Regions from separate parts of the Streptomyces sp. NPDC001843 genome, predicted to be linked through region 2. Evidence: riboswitches for the same ligand, from Rfam matches in the RefSeq annotation. Region 2 holds a riboswitch; each other region holds the start of a gene.
What was found. A riboswitch is a leader RNA that binds a small molecule or an ion and turns the genes downstream of it on or off. The one in region 2 is predicted to bind cyclic di-AMP.
Positions count from the first base shown of each region.

Region 1: another riboswitch for cyclic di-AMP. It lies ahead of ACFYZQ_RS19230 (M23 family metallopeptidase); the one in region 2 lies ahead of ACFYZQ_RS35410 (M23 family metallopeptidase).
Region 3: another riboswitch for cyclic di-AMP. It lies ahead of ACFYZQ_RS23840 (transglycosylase family protein); the one in region 2 lies ahead of ACFYZQ_RS35410 (M23 family metallopeptidase).

Region 1 is NZ_JBIATQ010000007.1:117,205-123,849, forward strand. Features, by position in the region: gene ACFYZQ_RS19215 (DNA topoisomerase (ATP-hydrolyzing) subunit A) at 1-225, opposite strand, end outside; gene ACFYZQ_RS19220 (M16 family metallopeptidase) at 558-1,970, shown strand; gene ACFYZQ_RS19225 (M16 family metallopeptidase) at 1,967-3,355, shown strand; cyclic di-AMP (ydaO/yuaA leader) riboswitch at 3,604-3,765, shown strand; gene ACFYZQ_RS19230 (M23 family metallopeptidase) at 3,779-4,549, shown strand; gene ACFYZQ_RS19235 (GntR family transcriptional regulator) at 4,773-5,468, shown strand; gene ACFYZQ_RS19240 (HPr family phosphocarrier protein) at 5,619-5,900, opposite strand; gene ACFYZQ_RS19245 (GNAT family N-acetyltransferase) at 6,094-6,645, shown strand, end outside.
Region 2 is NZ_JBIATQ010000019.1:100,320-106,964, reverse strand. Features, by position in the region: gene trmB (tRNA (guanosine(46)-N7)-methyltransferase TrmB) at 1-791, shown strand, start outside; gene ACFYZQ_RS35420 (PrsW family intramembrane metalloprotease) at 883-2,220, shown strand; gene ACFYZQ_RS35415 (aldo/keto reductase) at 2,246-3,190, opposite strand; gene ACFYZQ_RS35410 (M23 family metallopeptidase) at 3,291-4,322, opposite strand; cyclic di-AMP (ydaO/yuaA leader) riboswitch at 4,334-4,500, opposite strand; tRNA gene ACFYZQ_RS35405 (tRNA-Met) at 4,795-4,868, opposite strand; gene ACFYZQ_RS35400 (dihydrofolate reductase family protein) at 4,924-6,054, opposite strand; gene ACFYZQ_RS35395 (MarR family winged helix-turn-helix transcriptional regulator) at 6,149-6,645, shown strand, end outside.
Region 3 is NZ_JBIATQ010000009.1:271,651-278,295, forward strand. Features, by position in the region: gene ACFYZQ_RS23835 (transglycosylase family protein) at 114-1,151, shown strand; cyclic di-AMP (ydaO/yuaA leader) riboswitch at 1,341-1,525, shown strand; gene ACFYZQ_RS23840 (transglycosylase family protein) at 1,530-2,234, shown strand; gene eno (phosphopyruvate hydratase) at 2,552-3,853, shown strand; gene ACFYZQ_RS23850 (septum formation initiator family protein) at 3,965-4,441, shown strand; gene ACFYZQ_RS23855 (DUF501 domain-containing protein) at 4,468-4,992, shown strand; gene ACFYZQ_RS23860 (exopolyphosphatase) at 5,088-6,053, shown strand; gene ACFYZQ_RS23865 (NAD(P)/FAD-dependent oxidoreductase) at 6,498-6,645, shown strand, end outside.

The sequences.
Region 1 (6,645 bases), on a different contig from region 2:
CACGTACCCGCGCTCGGGACGCAGGCCCATCTCGTTCATCTGGTAGACGATGCGGCGGTGCACGGGCTTGAGTCCGTCGCGGGCGTCCGGCAGGGCACGCGAGTAGATGACCGAGTACGCGTACTCGAGGTAGGAGCCACGCATCTCGTCCACGACGTCGATGTCGAGGATCCTCTCCTCGTACGAGTCGTCGGGCGGCGGGGTCTTCGTGCTGCGGCGGGCCATCGCTGCCGGCTCCTCTTTTCTGGTCGCTCGCCTACGGGTCGCTCACCCTTCGGCTCGCTCTTGCTGAAGCGATTGACGGGATATGACGCTGACCATTGTGGACCGCGGCACTGACAGCGCGGGCCGTGACCCGGTGCCGGGCGGTCCGGTCCGGCCACCGGGGGAGTACCGGACAGGCCCCGTCCGCGGCAGGGCTGCCCGCAGGCTACGCGATCCGCTGTCGGCGTACGTCTCGCGGGAACTTCGCCCGGCGTGCGCACGCTTGCATATGGTGGCAGGACCGGCAGGAACACCGCGGTTTCACGACCGCCTCCGCGAGCGAAGGGACGTACATGCCCATGGGTCACACGACCACGGCCGAGGCAGGCTCCGGGGGCCTGACAGCGACCGAGCACCGGCTGGCCAACGGTCTGCGCGTGGTGCTCTCCGAGGACCACCTGACCCCCGTCGCGGCGGTCTGCCTCTGGTACGACGTCGGCTCCCGCCACGAGGTCAAGGGACGTACCGGTCTGGCTCACCTCTTCGAGCACCTGATGTTCCAGGGCTCCGGGCAGGTGAAGGGCAACGGTCACTTCGAACTGGTGCAGGGCGCCGGCGGCTCGCTGAACGGCACCACCAGTTTCGAACGCACCAACTACTTCGAGACCATGCCCGCCCACCAGCTCGAGCTCGCGCTCTGGCTGGAGGCCGACCGCATGGGCTCGCTGCTGACCGCCCTCGACGACGAGTCCATGGAGAACCAGCGGGACGTCGTCAAGAACGAGCGCCGGCAGCGCTACGACAACGTCCCGTACGGCACCGCGTTCGAGAAGCTGACCGCCCTGGCCTATCCCGAAGGCCACCCGTACCACCACACGCCGATCGGCTCCATGGCGGACCTGGACGCGGCGACGCTGGAGGACGCGCGCGCGTTCTTCCGCACCTACTACGCGCCGAACAACGCCGTCCTCTCCGTCGTCGGGGACATCGACCCCCAGCAGACCCTCGCCTGGATCGAGCGGTACTTCGGCTCCATCCCCTCCCACGACGGCAAGCCCCAGCCGCGCGACGGCTCGCTGCCGGAGGTCATCGGCGAGCAGCTGCGTGAGGTCGTCGTGGAGGAGGTCCCGGCGCGCGCCCTGATGGCCGCCTACCGGCTCCCGCACGACGGTACGCGCGCGTGCGACGCGGCCGACCTGGCGCTCACCGTCCTCGGCGGCGGCGAGTCCTCCCGCCTCTACAACCGGCTCGTACGACGGGACCGCACGGCGGTCACGGCCGGGTTCGGGCTGCTGCGGCTGGCCGGGGCGCCCTCCCTGGGGTGGCTGGACGTGAAGACCTCCGGCGACGTCGAGGTGCCGGTCATCGAGAGCGCGATCGACGAGGAGCTCGCCCGGTTCGCCGAAGAGGGCCCCACGCCCGAGGAGATGGAGCGCGCCCAGGCCCAGTTGGAGCGCGAGTGGCTGGACCGGCTGGGCACGGTCGCTGGCCGCGCCGACGAACTGTGCCGGTACGCGGTCCTCTTCGGCGACCCGCAGCTCGCCCTCACGGCCGTCCAGCGTGTCCTCGAGGTGACCCCCGAGGAGGTCCAGGAGGTCGCCAAGGCCCGCCTGCGCCCCGACAACCGCGCGGTGCTCGTCTACGAGCCGGTCTCCGCGGAGGCCGCCGAGGAGACCGAGGACGTGGACGTACCCGAGGACCCGGAGTCCGAGGCCACCGTGGAAGCGGACGCCGACCAGAACGCGAACGAGGAGGCCGGCAAGTGAGCGAGCTCGCCGCTATGGAGTTCCACCCGCAGCCCCAGGCGGGCGAGGCCAGGCCGTGGGCGTTCCCGGCCCCCGAGCGCGGCGCGCTCGACAACGGCCTGACCGTCCTGCGCTGCCACCGCCCCGGCCAGCAGGTCGTCGCCGTCGAGGTGCTCCTGGACGCGCCCCTGGACGCCGAGCCGGCCGGCCTGGACGGCGTCGCCACGATCATGGCCCGGGCCTTCTCCGAGGGCACCGACAAGCACTCGGCCGAGGAGTTCGCCGCCGAGCTCGAGCGGGCGGGCGCCACGCTCGACGCGCACGCCGACCACCCCGGCGTCCGCCTCAGCCTGGAGGTCCCGGCCTCCCGCCTGGCCAAGGGGCTCGGGCTGCTGGCCGACGCGCTCAGGGCGCCCGCGTTCGCCGACGGCGAGGTCGAGCGGCTGGTGCGCAACCGCCTCGACGAGATCCCGCACGAGCTGGCCAACCCCTCCCGCCGCGCCGCCAAGGAGCTGTCGCGGCAGCTCTTCCCGGCGACCTCGCGCATGTCCCGGCCGCGCCAGGGCACCGAGGACACCGTCGCCAAGATCGACTCGGCGGCCGTCCGCGCCTTCTACGACCGGCACGTGCGGCCCGCCACCGCCACCGCCGTGGTGGTCGGTGACCTGACCGGCATCGATCTGGACGCGCTGCTCGGCGAGACCCTGGGCGTCTGGCAGGGCTCCTTGGCCCAGCCCCGCCCGGTGCCGCCGGTGACCGCCGACGACACCGGACGCGTCGTCATCGTCGACCGTCCGGGCGCCGTCCAGACCCAGCTGCTCATCGGCCGTGTCGGCCCCGACCGGCACGACCGGGTGTGGCCCGCCCAGGTGCTCGGCACCTACTGCCTCGGCGGCACCCTCACCTCCCGCCTGGACCGTGTGCTGCGCGAGGAGAAGGGCTACACCTACGGCGTGCGCGCGTTCGGCCAGGTCCTGAGGTCCGGCCCCGAGGGCGAGGGCGCCTCGATGCTCGCCATCAGCGGCTCGGTGGACACCCCGAACACCGGTCCCGCGCTGCAGGACCTGTGGACGGTGCTGCGCACGCTCGCCGCGGAGGGGCTCACCGACGCGGAGCGCGACGTGGCCGTGCAGAACCTCGTCGGGGTGGCGCCGCTGAAGTACGAGACGGCGGCCGCCGTGGCGAGCACGCTGGCCGACCAGGTCGAGCAGCACCTGCCCGACGACTTCCAGGCGACGCTGTACCGGCAGCTCGCCGCGACCGGCACGGTGGAGGCCACCGCGGCGGTCGTCAACGCCTTCCCGGTGGACCGGCTGGTGACGGTCCTGGTCGGAGACGCGGCACAGATCAAGGAGCCGGTCGAGGCGCTCGGCGTCGGCGAGGTCTCCGTCGTGGCCGCCGAGTAACCGGCAAGGCCGGCAAGCCCGGCAGCCGTGCGACAGCGGCACGCGCGCGTGGGGCCCTGGTGACCGATGGATCGCCAGGGTCCCGCGGTGTTTCCGAAGTCTCTGCAGGATGTCCGAATTGGGGCAGAGGTTGCCTGTCTGCCCTGTGGGATGCGCTACAAAAACCGTGTTGCGTTTGAGGATTGAAAGGTGCGCCGCTTAGCGTCATCCGGGCTGTTCGTCAGGCATCGCGCCGCATCCGCGGCACCGGACAGTCATCGCCGAGTCCCCGTACGGCGCGAGCCAGGGGAGCCGGGGACCCACCGTCCCTTGGGGTGAATCGGACGCCCGCGCACACCGCGAGGGGGCCCGTAGGAGACCTTCCTGCTCCGAACCCGTCAGCTAACCCGGTAGGCGAGAAGGAAGGAAAGGACCAGCCACTTCATGGCGTTCACCCGCGCCACCGGGAAGCACCGCCGTCCCAGCCGGATGCACCGCACCACCGCCCGCGCCGCGGGCGTCGCGGCCCTCGCCACCACGGGCGCCATCGGCACCCTCGCCGCTCCGGCGCTCGCCGCCGAGCCCGCGCCCGCACCCGAGCAGACCGCCCTCACCCCGGTCATCACCATCAGCGACTCGGTGCCCCAGCAGATCGACGCCCAGGCCGACGCCCAGAAGGAGGCCGCCGAGCGGAAGGCGGCCGAGGAGGCCGCGCGCAAGAAGGCCGCCGAGCAGGCGCAGAAGGCGCGCGAGGCGGCCCAGGAGGCCAAGGCGCGGGCGGCCCGTGCGGCCGAGCGCAAGCGGCTGAACGCGTTCGTCGCGCCGATCACCGGCTCGTACGTCTCCACCGGCTACCAGGCCAGCAGCTCCCTGTGGTCGTCCGGCTCGCACACCGGTATCGACTTCCACGCCGCGAGCGGCACCGCCGTCCACGCGGTCGGCTCCGGCACCGTGGTGTCCACCGGCTGGGGCGGGGCGTACGGCAACGAGATCGTGATCAAGATGGCCGACGGCATGTACACCCAGTACGGCCATCTGTCGTCCATCGGTGTCTCGGTCGGCCAGAAGGTCACCCCGGGCCAGCAGATCGGTCTGTCCGGCTCGACCGGCAACACCACCGGGCCGCACCTCCACTTCGAGGCCCGCACCGGCCCCGACTACGGTTCGGACGTCGACCCCATCGCCTACCTCCGCAAGCACGGCGTGAACGTCTGACCCGGGATCGCCCCCCCAAGATCCCCCAAGCTCCACCCCCCACCCGAAGCCCCGGCCCCACAGCCGGGGCTTTCGTGGTTTCCGCGCCTCCGTGCAGGCCTCCGCTGTCCAAAAAAACTCCATGGATTCCGACCCGCCGTCGGAAATTCCCGCCCATTGCAATAGAGTCACGGAACGGGCGCCAATCGGCGGCGTTTCACGGGGATTATTGGCGGAGGTCGGTATGCGTATTCCGGCGCACTCGGTATGCACGGCGATCCGGGACGACATCGTGGCCGGTGTCTACGAGCGCGGCGGCCGGCTCACCGAGGAACTCCTCGCCCGCCGCTACGGCGTCTCGCGCGTCCCCGTCCGCGAGGCCCTGCGCACCCTGGAGGCCGAGGGCTTCGTGGTGACCCGGCGGCACGCGGGCGCGTGCGTCGCCGAACCGACCGAGCAGGAGGCCGCCGACCTGCTGGAGATGCGCGTGCTGATGGAGCCGCTCGGCGCCGCCCGCGCCGCCCAGCGGCGCACGGAGGCCCACCTCAAGGTGCTGCGCGGCCTGGTGAGACTGGGGCAGGAGCGGGCCCGCAGGGGCAGCAGCGAGGATCTGCGCTCCCTGGGCGGCTGGTTCCACGAGACGCTCGCCCAGGCGTCCGGCAGCCACGCACTGACCTCCGTGCTCACCCAGCTGCGGCACAAGATCGCCTGGATGTACGCGGTGGAGGCACCCGCCGACCCGGTGGAGTCCTGGGCGGAGCACGGCGCCATCGTGGACGCGGTGGCGCGCGGCGACGGCGAGCGCGCGCGGGCGATCACGGCGCTGCACACCGAGCGGGCGACGGCCGCCCACCGGCTGCGTTTCCCGGGTACCGCCGACCGCCCGGAACGTGTGAGGACTTCGCAACAAGCCGTAAACATGTCGAGCCTGCGGCATTAACACGGGCGCCGTATACAAAGAAGGGTAATTCGGCGAGGTGTATTTCCCCCTGCCCGAATTCGTGGTGCGCTCCGGAATTCCCGGAGAAACGGCGGAGCCGCGCCGCCCGAAAGGGGCGACGCGGCTCCGCCGTTCTGTGCGGTCCGGGGCTCAGACGGTCTCGGGCAGCTCCTCGAGCCCCTCGGAGACCAGCTTCGCCAGACGGTCCAGGGCGGCGTCCGCACCCTCGGCGTCGGAGGCGAGGACGATCTCCTCGCCGCCCTGGGCGCCGAGGCCGAGGACGGCCAGCATGGAGGCCGCGTTGACCGGAGTGCCGCCGGTCTTGGCGATCGTCACCGGCACGCCTGCGGCCGTGGCGGCTCGGACGAAGATGGAGGCGGGGCGGGCGTGGAGGCCCTCGGCCCAGCCGACGTTGACGCGGCGCTCAGCCATGTGTTGCTGCCCTTCAGTTCTCGGTGTTGCCTAGACCGCTCTGTTGTCTAGACCAGTTTCCCATATTCACGAAGCATCCCCGGACGGTGCTTCGTCCCGTCCGGAGCCGGCGTCGGATCGCGGCCTCGATCCGACGCCGTCCTCCACAGACTGCCTCGCGCCGTTGTCGGACGCGAGCCGTACTCTGGGGCCCATGCAGACCCCGGCGGACCGGCAGGACCGGCACGAGTACCCCGCCCACTGGGAGGCGGACGTGGTGCTGCGCGACGGCGGCACCGCGCGCATCCGGCCCATCACCGTCGATGACGCCGACCGGCTGGTCAGCTTCTACGAACAGGTCTCGGACGAGTCGAAGTACTACCGCTTCTTCGCTCCGTACCCGCGCCTGTCCGCCAAGGACGTCCACCGCTTCACGCACCACGACTTTGTGGACCGGGTGGGACTCGCGGCCACGGTCGGCGGCGAGTTCATCGCCACCGTACGCTATGACCGCATCGACGCCGACGGCATGCCCGCCTCCGCGCCCTCCGACGAGGCCGAGGTCGCCTTCCTGGTGCAGGACGCGCACCAGGGCCGCGGGGTCGCCTCCGCCCTGCTGGAACACATCGGGGCCGTCGCGCGCGAGCGCGGTATCCGCCGCTTCGCCGCCGAGGTGCTCCCCGCCAACACCAAGATGATCAAGGTGTTCACGGACGCCGGGTACACCCAGAAACGCAGCTTCGAAGACGGCGTCGTACGCCTGGAG
Region 2 (6,645 bases):
AAACCCCGCACCACGCCCCTGGTACGTCCATCCGGCACACCCGGGCCAAGGGGGAGCCGCGGTTCCCGGACGGCCCCAAGGCCGACCCCGCCGGGTCGCACTTCGAGCGGCGGATCCGCAGTTTCCAGCCGCGCCGGAGCCGGGTGACGGCGGGGCAGGCGGACGCGCTGCAGCGGCTGTGGCCCAAGTGGGGGCTGGACATCGACGGGCAGCGGACGATCGACCTCGGTGAGCTGTTCGGGAACGACAACCCGGTCGTCCTCGAGATCGGGTTCGGAATGGGCGAGGCCACCGCGCAGATGGCCGGCGCGGATCCCGGCACCAACATCCTCGCCGTGGACGTGCACACGCCGGGGCAGGGAAATCTGCTGAACCTCGCGGACACGGGCGGTCTGTCCAACGTCCGGGTCGCCAACGGCGACGCCATCATCCTGCTGCGCGAGATGCTCGCGCCGGACGCGCTCGACGGGCTGCGGGTCTTCTTCCCGGATCCCTGGCCGAAGAAGCGGCACCACAAGCGGCGCCTGATCCAGCCGGACTTCCTCAGCCTGGCCGCGACCCGGCTGCGGCCCGGGGCGATCGTGCACTGCGCGACCGACTGGGAGCCGTACGCCGAGCAGATGCTCGACGTGCTGACCGCGCACCCGGACTTCGAGAACACCCGGCCCGACGGCGGTTTCGCGCCCCGTCCCGGCTTCCGGCCGCTGACCCGTTTCGAGGGGCAGGGCCTGGAGAAGGGACATGTGGTGAATGATCTGCTCTTCCGCCGCGTACAGCACCGGAGTCAGTAGGAAGCCGGAAGCAGTGAGAAGCCGGAGTCAGTAACCGGAGTCAGTAACCGGAGTCAGTAAGAAGACGGTCGATCTCGTTAGGGCTAATGCCGTGGCCACCAGTCCCCCGTACCCGACGCAGCCCCCAGGCCACCAAGGCCCGGCAGGCCCCGCCGGTGGAACACTGCGGCATCCGCACTGGTGGCAACGGCGATGGGTGCGGTACGGGGCGCTCATCACCCTGCTCGCGCTCTCCGGGCTCGTGATCCTCGCCCTCGTGCGGCAGCAGACCGGCACGGACGGGTTCCTCGTCGGGCTCGGCCTGGCCGTACTGCCCGTCCCGCTGCTCATAGCCGCCTTCCGGTGGCTGGACCGGGTGGAGCCCGGCCCCTGGCGGAACCTCGTCTTCGCCTTCGCGTGGGGCGCCTGCGCGGCGGCGCTGATAGCCATCGTCGCCAACAGCTTCGCCACCAAGTGGATCGCCACGGCGACCGCCGACCCGTCCAGCGCGGACACCCTCGGCGCGACCGTCATAGCGCCCGTCGTGGAGGAGTCCGCCAAGGCGGCCGCCGTCCTGCTCGTGTTCCTGTTCCGCAGACGGGACTTCACCGGGATCGTGGACGGCGTGGTGATAGCCGGGATCACGGCCACCGGCTTCGCCTTCACCGAGAACATCCTCTACCTCGGCACCGCCTTCGGCACCGACCAGATCACCGGTGACCGCGGCATCGCCTCCGTCACCGCCGCGACGTTCTTCGTGCGCGTCATCATGTCCCCGTTCGCGCACCCCCTGTTCACCGTCCTGACCGGCATCGGCTTCGGCATCGCCGCCCTGTCCGCCCCCCGGCAGCACGTGCGGCGGGTGCTGCTGCCGCTGGGCGGGCTGCTGCTCGCGATGAGCATGCACGCGTTCTGGAACGGCTCCTCGACCTTCGGCGAGTACGGCTTCTTCGCCGTGTACGGAACGTTCATGGTGCCCGCGTTCGGGCTGCTGACCTGGCTGGTGATCTGGACCCGCCAGCGGGAGCTGCGGACCGTGCGCGAGGAACTGCCGGCGTACGTCCTAGCCGGCTGGCTGGGTCCCGGCGAGCCGTTCGCCCTGGGCTCGATGAAGGCCCGTCGGATGGCCCGCGACCACGCCCGTCACCATCTCGGCAAGCCGGCGGCGCGGGCGGTGGCGCAGTACGAGGCGTACGCCACGTCGCTGGCGTTCCTGCGGCACCGCGGGCGGCGCGGCCGGGCCGGGGCCGACTTCGTCGCACGGGAGGGCGAGCTGCTGGCCGAGCTGTGGCACCGGCGGCAGGTGGCGCGGCCCGCGCTGGAGTACGCGGCCAGGGCGTCGGCTCCGGTGGCCGCGACACCCTGGCCGGTGTACGGGGTGCAGTGCGCGTACGGGTACGGCTACCCGGCGGGGCCGTACCCGGTCGCCTACAACCCGTACCGCACGTAGACCGGTTGCGCCGACACGTAGCCGGTCACGCCGACGCCTCGGTGAGCCTGGTCAGTTCCTCCTGGGTGAGCTCCAGCTCCGCCACGCCCAGCAGCGCCGGCAGCTGGTCCAGGGTGCGGGCCGAGGCGATGGGGGCCGCCACCGTGGGCTGGGCGGCGAGCCAGGCGAGGGCCACGGTCGCCACGGGGGCGTCGTGCGCGGCGGCGATCTCGTCCAGGGCGGTGAGGACCCGCTGCCCCCGCTCGGTCTCCAGGTGCTTCGCGGCGCCGCCCGCCCGGGCGCTGTCCACGGTCGTACCGGGGCGGTACTTGCCGGTGAGGAAGCCGGAGGCGAGGGAGAAGTAGGGCACGACGGCGAGGCCCGCACGTGCGGTGACGTCCCTGAGGGGGCCCTCGTAGGTGTCGCGCGAGACCAGGTTGTAGTGCGGCTGGAGCGCCACGTACCGGGCGAGGCCCTCCCGCTCGGAGAAGTCCAGGGACTCCTGGAGGCGCTCGGGGGTGATGTTGGAGGCCGCGATGTAGCGGACCTTGCCCGCCCGGACCAGTTCGTCGAGCGCCCCGATGATCTCCTCGACGGGGACCTCGGTCTTGTCGAAGTGGGTGTAGTACAGGTCGATGTGGTCGGTCCCGAGACGGCGCAGGGACGCGTCGGCCGCGGCCTTGATGTTGTCGGCGGTCAGGCCCTGGTACTTCGGGTGCTGGCTGACCTTGGTGGCGATGACGACGTCGGAGCGGTTGCCGCGGGCCTTCACCCAGTTGCCGATGATGGTCTCGGACTCACCGCCCTCGTTGCCGTCGACCCACGCCGAGTAGGAGTCGGCGGTGTCGACGAAGTTGCCGCCGGCGGCCGTGTAGGCGTCCAGGACGGCGAAGGACTGGGCCTCGTCGGCGGTCCAGCCGAAGACGTTGCCGCCGAGGGAGAGCGGGAAGACCTCGAGGTCGGAAGGGCCGAGCTTGCGAAGAGAAGTCATGCTTCGCTTCAACAACCGGATCGGCGGCCCGCATTCCGCTCGGCGGTGACGGGCACCTCGTGGATGCGTCGGGTGCCCGTCAGCGGTTGTCGGATGCCCGTCAGGGGTTGAGGCCCTTGCCGTGCAGCCACGCCATCGGGTCGATGCCGGTGGGCTGGCCGTCGGGGTGGACCTCGAGGTGGAGGTGCGGGCCGGTGACGTTGCCGGTGGCGCCGACGCGGCCGATGACCTCACCGGTGCCGACCTTCTGGCCGACCTTCACGTTGATCGAGGACTGGTGGCAGAACCACAGCTCGGTGCCGTCGTCGAGGGTGAGGATCGTGCGGTAGCCGTAGGCGCCGGCCCAGCCCGCCTCGGTGATCGTGCCGCTGTGGATGGCCTTGATGAGCGTGCCGGTCGGCGCCGCGAAGTCGAGGCCGGTGTGATAGCCGGAGGACCACATGGCGCCGGGCTGGCCGAAGGTGCCGGTGAGCGTGTACGAGGAGGTCGGCAGCGTGTACTGCGCGGCCAGCTTGGCGAGGCGGTCGGCCTCGGCCTGCTTCTTGACGGCGGCCTCGGCCTTCTCCTTGGCGGCGGCGGCCTTGACCGCGGCCTCCTGCTCCGCCTTGGCGGCCGCGTCGGCGGACTGCTTCCCGGCGGCGGCCACGGCGGCGGCGGTGGCCTTGCCGTCGACCTGGCTCTTCTGCAGCTCGGCCTGGGCCATGATCCGGTTGCGCAGGGCCTCGCCGGCGTCGGTGCTGCCCTGGTCGCTGTCGGCGGTTGCCACGCCGACGTCGGTCAGGCTGGCCGCGGTGGCCTTCGCGCTGTCCGTGTCATCGCCCAGCAGGGAGGTGACGGAGGAGACGTCGGGCAGGGATATGGACACCGGCGGCTTGCCGGTGTTGGCGCTGGCGATGCCGCCCGCGCCGACGGCGGCGATGACGCCGACGCCCAGGACGGTGGAGCTGCGGGCGAGTCCCCCGCCGCGCTGCTTGGTGACCCGGTGCCGGCCGCGCTCCGGGCGGAGGGACTCCGCGGTGGGGTTCCACTCCTCCCAGGGGCCCTCGTCGGTGCGGTACTCGCCGTAGCCGAATGTGTCGGTGCGCCGGCTCGGCACGAACGGGGCTGTGGGGGCAGGCGGGTTGGACGCCACTCGGGCGTGCTCCTTTCCTTCCGTAACGCCTACCGGGTTAGCTGACGGGTTCGGAGCAGGAAGGTCTCCTACGCGCGTATACCGGCCGTGAACTCGACGAGTTCACAACGGCATTCGCGTGATTCACCCCAAAGTGGTGGTTCCCCGGTTCCCTTTCGGGATTCGGCGCGTGCGCACGGAGCCGCCTCGGGTGACGGCTGGGACGACCGCGCTGCGTTATCGAACGTTAATGGGCCTACCCGTCAGTTTCCAAGAGATCTGGCTTGATCATTAGCGTTTTCACAGAAGGACTTACGCACCAAGGCCGGTGAAAACCGGGCGAGTTGACCACTGTTCGGATACCGACGGGACCGGATACCGACGGGAACCGCCGGGTACTGCCCGGGGCTGCCGCGGACTGCCGGGGGCTACCGCGGCGCGAAAACGCTCAGGGCCGGAATCCCTGTGCTGGATTCCGGCCCTGAGCCTTCAGTAGCGGGGACAGGATTTGAACCTGCGACCTCTGGGTTATGAGCCCAGCGAGCTACCGAGCTGCTCCACCCCGCGTCGTTGTGTCACCAGTGTACGTCATCCGCGGGACAGGTCGCACACGGCTTTCCGTTCAGCCCGGCAAGTGCCGGTTCGGCACCTTCGCCGCCGCCTCGTACTCGGGCACGACGACCACGTCCACGCCCCCGGCCGCCAGCACGCCACTCCCGTCGGCCCCGGTGACGAAGGTGTCCGGCTCCCGCCATGCCGTGACCACCCGCCGCACCCCCGCGTCGAGGATCAACCGGGCACACGGCGCCGGCCGGGAGGCCCGCCGGGCGCACGGTTCGAGGCTGCTGTACACCGTGGCGCCGGCCAGCCGGGGGTCGTCGGGCCGGATCCTGGCCAGCGCCGCCTCCTCCGCGTGGACCACCGGGTCACCGCCTTCGCGCGAGTGGCCGCGCGCGAGCTCCGTGCCGTCGGCGGCCACGACCACCGCCCCGACGCTGAACGCCGTCTCCGAGGGCGGGCACAGCGCGGCCAGCTCGCAGGCGATCCGCAGCCAGTGGCGGTCGGCGGGGGCGGCCGAGGGGCCGGTGCCGGGCGCGGTCGGCTCGTAGCGCATCAGGACGACGTCCTCGATACGGCGGGTCTCCAGCAGCCGCAGGCGGCCGAACTGGTAGCCACCGGGTCCGAAGAGGCGGGGGGCGGCCGGGTCGCCGACCAGGAGGGGGGCCAGGACGAGCTGCAGTTCGTCGGCCAGGCCCTGCCGGAGCAGCTGGGTGTGGACGGTGCCGCCGCCCTCGACCATCAGGCGGCGCACCCCGCGCCCCGCGTAGAGGTGTTCGAGCAGTGCGGGCCAGTCGAGGTCGGGGCCCAGCGGGACGACGTCGGCCGCGAGGGACAGGGCGCGGGCCCGCTCGGCGCCCTCGTCCGTGGTGTACACCACCTTCTCGCCGCCGGTGTGCCAGAAGTTCGCGGCCGGGTCCAGGTCGCCGGAGCCGCTGACGGTGACCTTGAGGGGGTACTCCGCCTGCCCGGCGGCGAGCCGGGACGCCCGGCGCTCGGGCGAGTTGACCAGCAGGCGCGGATTGTCGGCGCGGATGGTGCCGGCGCCGACCAGGATCGCGTCGACGGACGCCCGTACCTCGTCGACCCGGTCGAAGTCGGCCGGGCTGGACAGCAGCAGCCGGTCGGGGCCGGTGTCGTCGAGGTACCCGTCGAGGGACACGGCGGCGGACAGCAGGACGTACGGACGGGGCATCGACGCGCTCTCTTCGGGAGGCGGGCGGGTGTGGATCCGGATCCGGCGAATCCGGGATCTTGGTTCAAGTTTGAAACAAACTTACACTGGTGGCATGACGACCCGCTGGCTCACCCCCGAGGAGCAGCGCGCCTGGCGCGCATACGTGGCCGCGACCCATCTCCTGGAGGACGCGCTGGACCGGCAGCTCCAGCACGACGCGGGCATGCCCCACCTTTACTACTCCATCCTGGCCACCCTTTCCGAGGCGCCGGAGCGCCGGCTGCGGATGACCGACCTCGCCGAGGCGCTGAAGATCACCCGGAGCCGGCTGACCTACGCGGTGACGCGGCTGGAGAAGGACGCACTGGTGCGGCGCGAGAACTGCCGGTGGGACAAGCGGGGCAGCATCGCCGCCCTGACGGACGAGGGGATGGCCGTGCTGGAGCGCACGGCGCCGGGCCACGTCGAGACCGTAAGGGCGTCGCTCTTCGACCACCTCACACCCGAGCAGGTGGAGCAGCTCGAGGAGATCTGCGGGGGGATCGTGCGGGCGCTCCAGGGCGACGGGACGGTCCGGCCCGCACCCGACGAGGTGCCCTGGCGGCGCCG
Region 3 (6,645 bases), on a different contig from region 2:
TGCGCGGCATTAACTTGTGACAAGTGATCGTCTGCCGATACGTTCACTCGTCAGCGCGGTGCCTCACGGTATTCGCCGCGCTGGGTCACTGCTGTCTTGCGAAAGGTCACCGCATGCTCTCCGGGAACGGTCGCCACCGTCGCCCCCGTCAGGCTCCGGCTCTCCTCGTCGCGGCCGGAGTGACCGGCTCCGCAATCGCCATCCCGCTGATGGGCGCATCCGCCGCGAACGCGGCCGACGGGACCACCTGGGACAAGGTCGCAGAGTGCGAGAGCGGCGGCTCCTGGAGCGCCAACACCGGCAACGGCTACTACGGCGGCCTGCAGATCTCCCAGGACGACTGGGACAACCACGGCGGCCTCGAGTACGCCTCCAGCCCCGAAGAGGCCAGCCGCTCGCAGCAGATCGCGGTCGCCGAAAAGATCCTCGCCGACCTGGGCACCAAGCCCTGGGCCACCTGTGCCCTGCTTTCCGGTCTCACGTCGAATTCCGGTTCGGTGGACGTCGACACGGGTGTCGGAGACTCCGGATCATCCGATTCCGGCAACTCCTCCCATTCAACCGGCTCATCTGGTTCATCCGGTTCATCTGAATCATCCGGTTCCAAGGGGTCCGCGCCTTCCGGGAATTCCGCCGATTCCTCGAATTCCGCGTCCGGTTCATCCGGGTCGTCCGATTCCGGCCCCTCGTCGGAACCCTCGCCCTCGCCGGGCTCGAGCAAGGGGACCGGCGCCGCGGACAGCTCCTCCGGTTCCGGCAAGCCGGACAAGTCGACATCTTCCGGCTCCGGGAACTCGCAGGGCGCCAGCGGTTCGTCCGCGTCGACCCCCGAGGTCGACGACTCGGACAATTCATGGCAGACGGGAGGTTCCTGGAGCCTCGTCGACACCGGGGCTATCAGCGGTGGCCGCCATCGAGGCGGCAGTGCGGAGGAAAACGTGACAAAAAGCCAGACGGCTCCCTCTTCCGGCCGTCACGCCGCACGTGACTACACCGTCCACGCCGGCGACACCCTGGCCTCCATCGCCGACTCCCTCGACCTCGAGGGTGGATGGCGGGCGCTCTACTCCGCCAACAAGGACGCCATCGGCACCGACCCGAACAACATCGCCCCCGGTCAGACGTTGGAACTCAGCGCCGAAAACGGTTGAAAACAGGGGTAGTTGACGCCCCGTTTTAGGCTTGATTGTCCGGTTTGGTGAAAGTGTGGGATGAGTCTCAGAAGCCCTGATCGTCTTTGAAATCCGGCGGATCGCATGTCTACGGTCATGACCGCTCGCCAACGCGAGCCCCGGCTGCCGCAACGCCGAATCCTGCCAGCGGCTGCCCGGGAACAGTCGTCGCGTCAAGCGCCGTAGGCAGGAGCGGGGGACCCAAGGTAGGCGCCGGGTCCGGAGGTCGACAGACCGACGGAAACGGCTAGGGGTGGAGCCGCGTCTCGCACGAGAACCACGCGAGGTGCGGCCGGGCAACTCAACCGGCCCGAACCCGACAGCTCACCTCGCAGGCGTCGGTGAGGGGATCGATCCATGCTGTTTTCCGGCAAGGGCAAGCACCGTCGTCCGTCCAAGGCCGTCCGCGCCATCGCTGTCGCCGGTGTCACCGGCGCCGCCGTCGCCGCCCCGCTGATGGCGTCCGGCAGCGCCTCCGCCGCCACTGCCTCCGAGTGGGACTCGGTCGCCCAGTGCGAGTCCGGCGGTAACTGGTCCATCAACACCGGCAACGGCTACTACGGCGGTTTGCAGTTCTCCGCCTCCACCTGGGCCGCGTACGGCGGCACCAAGTACGCCCCGCAGGCCAACCAGGCCAGCAAGTCCCAGCAGATCGAGATCGCCGAGAAGGTCCTCGCCGCGCAGGGCAAGGGCGCCTGGCCGGTCTGCGGCAAGGGGCTGTCCGGCGCCACCTATAGCGGCTCCAGCAGCTCCAGCAGCTCCAGCAGCTCGTCGAGCTCCGCCGGCTCCTCGTCGAACGGCACCACCACCCGCTCGACCGACCAGCAGGCGGCCAACCGCTCCGAGGTGCGGTCGACGCCCAAGAAGACCGTCACCACCCCGACCGGCAAGAAGGTCGAGAAGGGCGACGGCGAGTACAAGGTCGTCACGGGTGACACCCTCAGCTCGATCGCCGCGAAGCACCACGTCGCCGGCGGCTGGGAGAAGCTGTTCCAGCTGAACAAGGACATCATCGACGACGCCAACGTCATCTACCCGGGCCAGCAGCTGCACCTCAAGTGACACCTGGTCCTTACCCGAACCACAGCGCCCTCATAACCCTGGCTCCCATAGTGGGGGCCAGGTAAGGGTCGCCCCCGCCCTCACGGGCTCCCCGCTCCGGTGCGTGTTCCCCCGTACGCACCGGGGCGGGGTTTTTCGTTCCCCCGGGGTTTCTCTTCACCCCACCCTTTGTTCCGACAAGGAACAATGTGTACGGTCACCGTGTCCACGGGGCGGTCGGTCGGCTGCCGACGCCCCGGGGACGGTTAGGCTCTAGTCGCAAGGCCCAGCCGCAAGGCAGACAGCCCCGCACTTCCAGCGTCACATCCAAGAAGGAGATGCTCGTGCCGTCCATCGACGTCGTCGTAGCCCGGGAAATCCTGGACTCCCGAGGCAACCCCACGGTCGAGGTCGAGGTCGGCCTCGACGACGGCAGCACGGGTCGTGCCGCCGTCCCGTCCGGCGCCTCCACGGGCGCCTTCGAGGCCATCGAGCTCCGCGACGGTGACCCGAACCGCTACCTCGGCAAGGGCGTGGAGAAGGCCGTCCTCGCCGTCATCGAGCAGATCGGCCCGGAGCTGGTCGGCTACGACGCCACCGAGCAGCGCCTGATCGACCAGGCGATGTTCGACCTGGACGCAACCGACAACAAGGGCTCGCTCGGCGCCAACGCCATCCTCGGCGTCTCGCTCGCCGTCGCCCACGCCGCCTCCGAGGCCAGCGACCTCCCCCTCTTCCGCTACCTGGGCGGCCCGAACGCGCACCTGCTGCCGGTGCCGATGATGAACATCCTGAACGGCGGCTCGCACGCCGACTCCAACGTGGACATCCAGGAGTTCATGATCGCCCCGATCGGCGCGGAGTCCTTCTCCGAGGCGCTGCGCTGGGGTGCCGAGGTCTACCACACCCTGAAGAAGGTCCTGAAGGCCAAGGGCCTGTCCACGGGCCTCGGTGACGAGGGCGGCTTCGCCCCGAACCTGGAGTCCAACCGCGCCGCCCTCGACCTCATCCTCGAGGCGATCAAGCAGGCCGGCTACGTCCCGGGCGAGCAGATCGCGCTCGCGCTCGACGTCGCCGCGTCCGAGTTCTACAAGGACGGCACGTACGAGTTCGAGGGCAAGTCCCGCTCCGCCGCCGAGATGACGGAGTACTACGAGGAGCTCGTCGCCTCCTACCCGCTGGTCTCCATCGAGGACCCGCTGTTCGAGGACGACTGGGCCGGCTGGAAGGTCATCACCGACAAGCTCGGCGACAAGGTCCAGCTGGTCGGCGACGACCTGTTCGTCACCAACCCGGAGCGCCTGGCCCGCGGCATCGAGGAGGGCACCGCCAACGCCCTGCTGGTCAAGGTCAACCAGATCGGCTCGCTGACCGAGACCCTGGACGCCGTCGAGCTGGCCCAGCGCAACGGCTTCAAGTGCATGATGTCGCACCGCTCGGGTGAGACCGAGGACGTCACCATCGCCGACCTCGCCGTCGCCACCAACTGCGGCCAGATCAAGACCGGCGCCCCGGCCCGCTCCGAGCGCGTCGCCAAGTACAACCAGCTGCTGCGCATCGAGGAGATCCTCGACGACGCGGCGGTGTACGCGGGCCGCAGCGCGTTCCCGCGGTTCAAGGGCGCGATCTCCAAGGGCTGACCCCGCCAGGGTCAAGCGACAGCCAGTCGTACGTACGTCCCCGTACCCGGTCCCGTACCGTGTCCGGGGACGTACGCACGTAGGAAGCACCCAGGGGAGGCGGAGAGCCAGATGGCCGCGAAGGAACGGGACCGTTTCTCCACCGCGACCAGGATCCGGCTGCTCGGCGAGCAGACCGCGGCCCGGGTCTACCGCTCCCAGACCAAACGGCAGGCCCGCCGCTCCCGGCTCACCAGCCGGGCCGCGCTGCTCGCCCTCGTGGTCTGCACCATGGTGGTGGCCCTGGCCTACCCGATGCGGCAGTACGTCTCGCAGCGCGCCCAGATCGCCGACCTGCAGCGGCAGAAGCAGCAGGCCGAGCAGCGGGTCGAAGAGCTGCGCGACCTCAAGGCGCGGTGGAAGGACGACGCCTACGCCGAACAGCAGATCCGGCGGCGGCTGCACTACGTGATGCCGGGGGAGACCGGATACGTCGTGATCGACCCCGACGCGGCCAAGCAGGCGCGCGCCGATCTGGTGGCGGCCGACCGCCCCTGGTACGCGAACGTCTGGGACGGGGTCGACAAGTCCGACGCCTCCGACCAGTGACACGACAGAGAGACTTTCGTACAGGCATGGAAACGCCCCCTCCCTCCACCCCGCGCACCGAGCCCACCGACGCCGACGTCGAGGCCTTCAGGCAGCAGCTCGGCCGGCCGCCGCGCGGACTGCGCGCCATCGCGCACCGGTGCCCCTGCGGGCAGCCGGACGTCGTCGAGACGGCCCCGCGGCTGCCCGACGGCACGCCCTTCCCGACGCTGTACTACCTGACGTGCCCGCGTGCCGCCTCGGCGATCGGCACGCTCGAGGCCGACGGCGTGATGAAGGAGATGACGGAGCGGCTGGCCACCGACCCCGGGCTCGCGGCCGCCTACCGCGCCGCGCACGAGGACTACATACGGCGCCGCGACGAGATCGAGGAGCTGACGGGTTTCCCGAGCGCGGGCGGCATGCCGGACCGGGTGAAGTGCCTGCACGTCCTGGTCGCCCACTCCCTGGCCGCCGGCCCGGGCGTCAACCCGCTCGGCGACGAGGCGATCGCGATGCTGCCGGAGTGGTGGCGCAAGGGGCCGTGCGTCGTTCCCGCCGCCGACGAGTGACGGTGGGTCCGCTCCCGCCCCCGGCGGCTGGGGCCCCCAGTCGGGCTGAGACACACCGGCGCTGCAACATCTCCCCAACGAAGAAGGGCCCGCTCATGACCCGCGTCGCCGCGATCGACTGCGGTACGAACTCCATCCGCCTGCTCGTCGCCGACGCGACCGTGTCCGACAGCGCCTCCGGCGCGGGGGAGACGGCCGAACTGGTCGACCTGGACCGGCGCATGACCATCGTGCGGCTCGGGCAGGGCGTCGACCGCACCGGGCGGCTCGCCCCCGAGGCGCTGGAGCGGACCTTCGCGGCCTGTCGTGAGTACGCGGCGGTCATCAAGGAACACGGCGCCGAGCGGCTGCGGTTCGTCGCCACCTCCGCCTCCCGGGACGCCGAGAACCGGGACGAGTTCGTGCGCGGGGTCGTGGACATCCTCGGGGTCGAGCCCGAGGTGATCTCCGGCGACCAGGAGGCCGAGTTCTCCTTCACCGGTGCCACGAAGGAACTGACGGGGCGTGCGGACCTCGCCCGGCCCTTCCTCGTGGTGGACATCGGCGGTGGCTCCACCGAGTTCGTCGTCGGCGACGACCACGTGCGGGCCGCCCGTTCCGTCGACGTCGGCTGTGTGCGGATGACGGAGCGGCACCTGGTGCGCGACGGCAGGGTGAGCGACCCGCCCACCGAGGAGCAGATCGCGGCGATAAGGGCGGACATCGAGGCGGCCCTCGACCTGGCCGAGGAGACGGTCCCCCTGCGCGAGGCGCGCACCCTGGTCGGTCTCGCCGGGTCGGTCACCACCGTGTCGGCGATCGCGCAGGACCTGCCCGAGTACGACTCCGAGGCCATTCACCACTCCCGGGTCCCCCTCGACCGCGTCCGCGAGATCACGAGTGAGCTGCTCCGCTCCACCCACGCCGAGCGCGCGACGATCCCCTCCATGCACCCGGGCCGCGTCGACGTCATCGGCGCCGGTGCCCTCGTGCTGCTCGCGATCATGGAACGCATCGGGGCGGAGGAGGTCGTCGTGAGCGAGCACGACATCCTCGACGGCATCGCGTGGTCGGTGTCCTAGGCCTCATTTGCTACTGATCGGTAGCCGACGGGTGAGCAGGTCGGATAACGTTTGAGCGCTGCCGGGGGCCCGTCCAGGGCCCTTCGGCGCACCCCCGCCGAGAAAGTTCGTGAAGTTCTTCACAAGGAATTCTGCCCCCAAGAGGGATCCAGGCGGTCCCATTGCGCCGTTCGGGGGTTCCAGCCGCCGGAGAACCTGCTCAGAAGGGCTTGTGTGCCGGTGTTCGGTGCACTCCGGAAGTGGGTGTTTCCGGGGGCTCTCAGGGGGGTGCAGCCCGCCGGAGAGGCAGCTCATGCGGCATTGACAACGGATCAAGGTGGCCGCCGGTTCCCGGTCGTGATCATGATCTGTGTCACGAGGGCCGCGGAGTCTAACACAGGCCCTCAAGGAGCTTGTGAAGGGGCGCACGAGCGACCCCCTAGGGCCGGGTGGATACTCGATGGCATGAGCACCACGGAGCGTCCCAGGATCCTCGTAGTAGGCGGTGGGTACGTAGGCCTGTACGCAGCTCGGCGCATCCAGAAGAAGATGCGCTACGGCGAGGCGACCGTCACGGTCGTCGACCCCCGGTCGTACATGACCTACCAGCCCT